DNA from 2 places in the Exiguobacterium sp. KKT215 genome. Region 2 is predicted to be linked to the other one. Evidence: riboswitches for the same ligand, from Rfam matches in the RefSeq annotation. Region 2 holds a riboswitch; the other holds the start of a gene.
What was found. Region 2 has a riboswitch for S-adenosylmethionine ahead of ACZ2GZ_RS04795 (methionine ABC transporter ATP-binding protein). Riboswitches for the same ligand answer to the same signal wherever they lie in the genome.

Region 1 (2,182 bases), 610 kb from region 2:
TTGCCAAAGGCGTTCGACATCTGCTCGCAGCGCCGTCTCGATGTTGTTCGACTCCGCGTCTTTGAACGGATCGGTGAAGATGAGCTTCTCGGTGATGTCACACAGTTCCGGGTTGTAATAGTCACGTTCAATCCGCTTCTTCGCGATCGGTCCAGCTGCGTAATCCGACGTCGCAAACAGCGTCTCGCCCAAAAATTCACCGACATGACGGGCGAGTTCCGGGTAGCTCTCCCCGTTCAAATAGCCGGTGCGGACAATCTCATAATCAGATAGATCTTCTATAATCGTGTAAGCGAGTGTCCGGTCGCTGCCAAGGACAGCCGGGACGAATCGAGGCGCGACAGTCGCAAACTCACGGAGTGCCAACTGTTCAATCCATGCCCGCTCGAGCGTGAGCGGCCAGCTCTCACCGACGACTTTGGCGTATGGGAGCGCTTGTTTGACGATCAGGCGCTGTTCGCCTTGGCGAATCCGAAAGACGAGATTCAAGTTGCCGTCCCCGATCTCCTCGCACTCGGCGATTCCTTCTTGCAAGTATCCTAATTGACGGACGTGCTCGACGACGGTCTGTTCTGTAAATGGTTGATATGACATGATGTTTTCCCCTTCCTGTACGTTGCCCACAAAAAAAGCCCCTTTCTCCGCGAGAAAGAGGCACAGCCAAAATGGTTGTTCCTCTCATCTGTCAGACATTCGTCTGGTGGATGTAGCACCGTGCCTAGTGGTCGGTTGCTGCGGCGTCATCGGGCCAATTCCCTCTGCCAACTCGCGATAAGAGTGTGTTATTCGATTCGGTGAACTTATGTGATGAATATTACGGACTCGACGTCACGATTGTCAACGTCATTTTCTCGACGCAACTCCGTCTTTTTTTGTGCATATATGGAAACAACTTCCCAAAATATTTTTTTTGGAAAAAAAGGAATTGACGACATGATGATTCTGTGCAAAAATTCAATTAAATTTCACAACTTCAAATCACATTCTTATCAAGAGCAGACGGAGGGACGAGCCCGATGATGTCGCAGCAACCGACCAGAGATGGCACGGTGCTAATTCTTGCAGCGAAAGCTGAGAGATAAGAGTTCATTTTTTATGATGACCTCTTGCCTCGGCATGGGGTCATTTTTTGTTTGCCTGGAAGGAGGAACCATATGAGTATCACTGCCACATATGAAATCAAACGAACGGACGCGGTCGCGACCGTCGCCGACAAAATCGCCCTCGAGCTGACCGTCGGTACTTGGACGGAGCTACCTCACTTAGAGCAAGAGCAGTTACAGGCGTACCGGGGTGAGGTCGTGTCGACGACACATACGGATACGACGAGCCGCTTCACAATCCGCTACCCGTTACATAATGTCAGCCCTGACTTTTCATCCATCTTGACGACGACGTTCGGGAAACTGTCCCTCGACGATTCGATTCGGTTAATTGATTTGACGTTGCCCGAGACGCTCGCCCCTCATTTCAAAGGCGCCAAGTTCGGGGTCACTGGAATTCGCGATTTACTCGGTGTTCATGATCGCCCGCTCGTCATGAGCATCTTCAAAGGTGTCATCGGCCGTGACCTCGCGTTTCTCGAGCAGCAACTCCGCGATCAGTTCGCCGGAGGCATCGATATCGTCAAAGACGACGAGATTTTATACGACAACCCGCTCACCCCATCGCTCGAACGGGCCCGGATCGGAGCGGACGTCATTCAAGCCCACTTCGAGGCGACCGGGAAACGTGTCCTCTACGCCATCACGCTGAGCGGCCCCGTGTTCGGTCTACGTGACCAGGCGCTCCGTCTTATCGAGGCAGGTGCGACAGCGCTCCTGTTCAACGTCTATACGTACGGTCTCGACGCACTGCGCGAACTCGCGAACGATCCGGATATCCACGTCCCCATCTTGGCACATCCGGCCTTTGCCGGCGCCTTGACCGGGTCAATCAGTCATTCGCTCTTACTCGGTAAACTCCCACGCCTCGCCGGGGCCGATTTAACGCTCTTCCCGTCTCCGTACGGCTCCCTCGCGACACCGCGTGAAGAGGCGTTCACGATTCGTGACCAGAGCGCCGAACCGCATTGGTCGAAACCGATTTTACCGGTCCCGTCAGCCGGGATTCATCCAGGACTCGTCGCTGATATCATTCGTGATTTCGGGACGGATGTCGTCATCAACGCCGGCGGTGGCAT
Region 2 (2,182 bases):
GCTCGGGATGAGGGCGATGAGAATGGCAAGACTGAGGCCGTTCAAGACGTTCATTAAAAATTGTTTTCCGGTAAGCTTCTCTTCCGTCATTGGGGATTCACCTGTCCTTTTCTACTGGTTTGCTGTTATGTACAAAAGCGATAAAGTTAATGACCATACTATGCCTCTTTCTGCCGAGCGTCAACAAGAAATGTTGAAATGTTCAGAATTTTCCATTTGAGCACAACTTTTGAACCGATTGGCCCGGATTCATATACTTAAAAGAGAGGTGAGCAAAATGATGACAGACGGATTCTTATATATATACGCCCCAATGTGCGGTACATGCGCCGTGGCCGAGCGGATGCTCTCGGTCGTCGAGGCGGTCGACCCAGAATTGAAAATTGAAAAACGCGATGCCAACTTTATCCCGAACGAACTCGAGGCGTATCAGGTCATGAGCGTTCCGGCACTATTGAAGCTGGAAAATGGCCAAGTTCGCGATCGTTTGTACGCATTTCAAAACGTCCAGCACGTCCTATCTTTCGTTAAGTGAGATAGGATGATTAGAATAATCTGAAAATTTTAAATAATCAGTTGACACAGAAAGTTCACGAATGATATATTCATTACAACATCTTACTTGAACACAACATAGGACGAGATTTTCCCGTCATCAAGACGTTTTCGAACAACCGCTGCATGAGCTTACGCGATTTCAGGTGGACCTTCCCTTCGATTGTCCCCCAAAAAAATCAAGCGTCGGGGCACCGGTCGCGTAATTGCATGGTCCGTTCGAAGACCGAGTGATGGTTGGGTAAAAGTCCCCCATATAAGGATGAATGCTCTGATCGGGCAAAAGAGGTTCATCTATGGGTTGTCCTTCAGTGACTCAAGGTGCTACGTTCTGTGTCATCCTCGGATGGCACCTTTTTTTATTTTGCTGAAAAAAATAGTTTGACATGAAAATAATGTGTCGCTATGATAAAGCTAATCAAATACGCAACCACTCTTATCAAGAGAGGCTGAGGGACTGGCCCTATGACGCCCAGCAACCGCGGAGCAATCCGAAATGGTGCTAATTCCAGCAAGGTGTATACCTTGGAAGATGAGAGCAATCGTTGTCCGTACGATAAAGTACGCACGTTTGCTCAAACGTGCGTACTTTTTTTGTTGTCAGGAGGGAAATGGATTGATTCAATTACGCAATGTGGCCAAATGGTTCGACACGAAAAACGGTCGGGTCCAGGCGGTCGATGATGTGTCGCTTACAATCGAAAGCGGCGAAATTTTTGGAATAATCGGATATTCAGGGGCGGGGAAGTCGACGCTCATCCGCTTGCTCAACCGACTCGAGGCACCGTCAAGTGGTGAAATCGTGGTCGCCGGCAGCGAGCTGACGAAACTCACACCAAAGGAACTACGCGGGGTACGTAAAAACGTCTCGATGGTGTTCCAACACTTCAACTTATTATGGTCGCGCACGGTCGCTGAGAATATCAGCTTCCCTCTCGAACTCATCGGGGTACCGGCGAGCGAGCGCAAACGCCGCGTCCAAGAACTCGTCGAGCTCGTCGGCCTCGCCGGACGAGAAGACAGCTATCCGTCACAACTATCAGGCGGCCAAAAGCAGCGAGTCGGGATAGCCCGTGCGCTCGCTACGAATCCAGAAGTGCTCCTCTGCGATGAAGCGACGAGCGCACTCGACCCGAAGACGACGGATTCGATTCTCGAACTGCTCGTCAGCATCAACAAGAAACTCGGTTTGACAATCGTCCTCATCACCCATGAGATGCACGTCATCCAAAAGATTTGTCACCGTGTCGCCGTCATGGAGGCCGGAAAGGTCGTCGAGACCGGACAAGTCGCCGACGTGTTCCAACACCCGGAACAGCCAATCACGAAAGAGTTCGTCAAGCAGATCGGCGCGGTCGAAGACATGTCGCTCACGTTCGAACATTTGAAAGCTCGTTATCCGAGCGGTCAAATCGTCAAGCTCAAATTCTTGAACGAGACGGCCGAACAACCGATTCTGTCGGAAGTGTTGAAGCAGCATGACATCGGCTTCAACATCATCGGCGGAAACGTGACGCAGTCACAAGTCGGTGCCCTCGGGACATTATTCATCCAATTGATCGGAGAGCCGGCTGAAGTCGAGCGGGCCATCGCCTCAATCCGATCACAGGCAGTGGAAGTGGAGGTA

Region 1: it holds a riboswitch for S-adenosylmethionine, as region 2 does, so the genes downstream of both, ACZ2GZ_RS01740 (2,3-diketo-5-methylthiopentyl-1-phosphate enolase) here and ACZ2GZ_RS04795 (methionine ABC transporter ATP-binding protein) in region 2, are expected to answer to the same signal.

Annotation. Positions count from the first base shown of each region.
Region 1 covers NZ_CM145756.1:303,878-306,059, reverse strand. The annotation lists gene mtnK (S-methyl-5-thioribose kinase) at 1-594, opposite strand, end outside; SAM riboswitch class I at 676-778, opposite strand; SAM riboswitch class I at 984-1,085, shown strand; gene ACZ2GZ_RS01740 (2,3-diketo-5-methylthiopentyl-1-phosphate enolase) at 1,155-2,182, shown strand, end outside.
Region 2 covers NZ_CM145756.1:910,270-912,451, forward strand. The annotation lists gene ACZ2GZ_RS04785 (PTS sugar transporter subunit IIC) at 1-90, opposite strand, end outside; gene ACZ2GZ_RS04790 (thioredoxin family protein) at 269-535, shown strand; SAM riboswitch class I at 989-1,094, shown strand; gene ACZ2GZ_RS04795 (methionine ABC transporter ATP-binding protein) at 1,172-2,182, shown strand, end outside.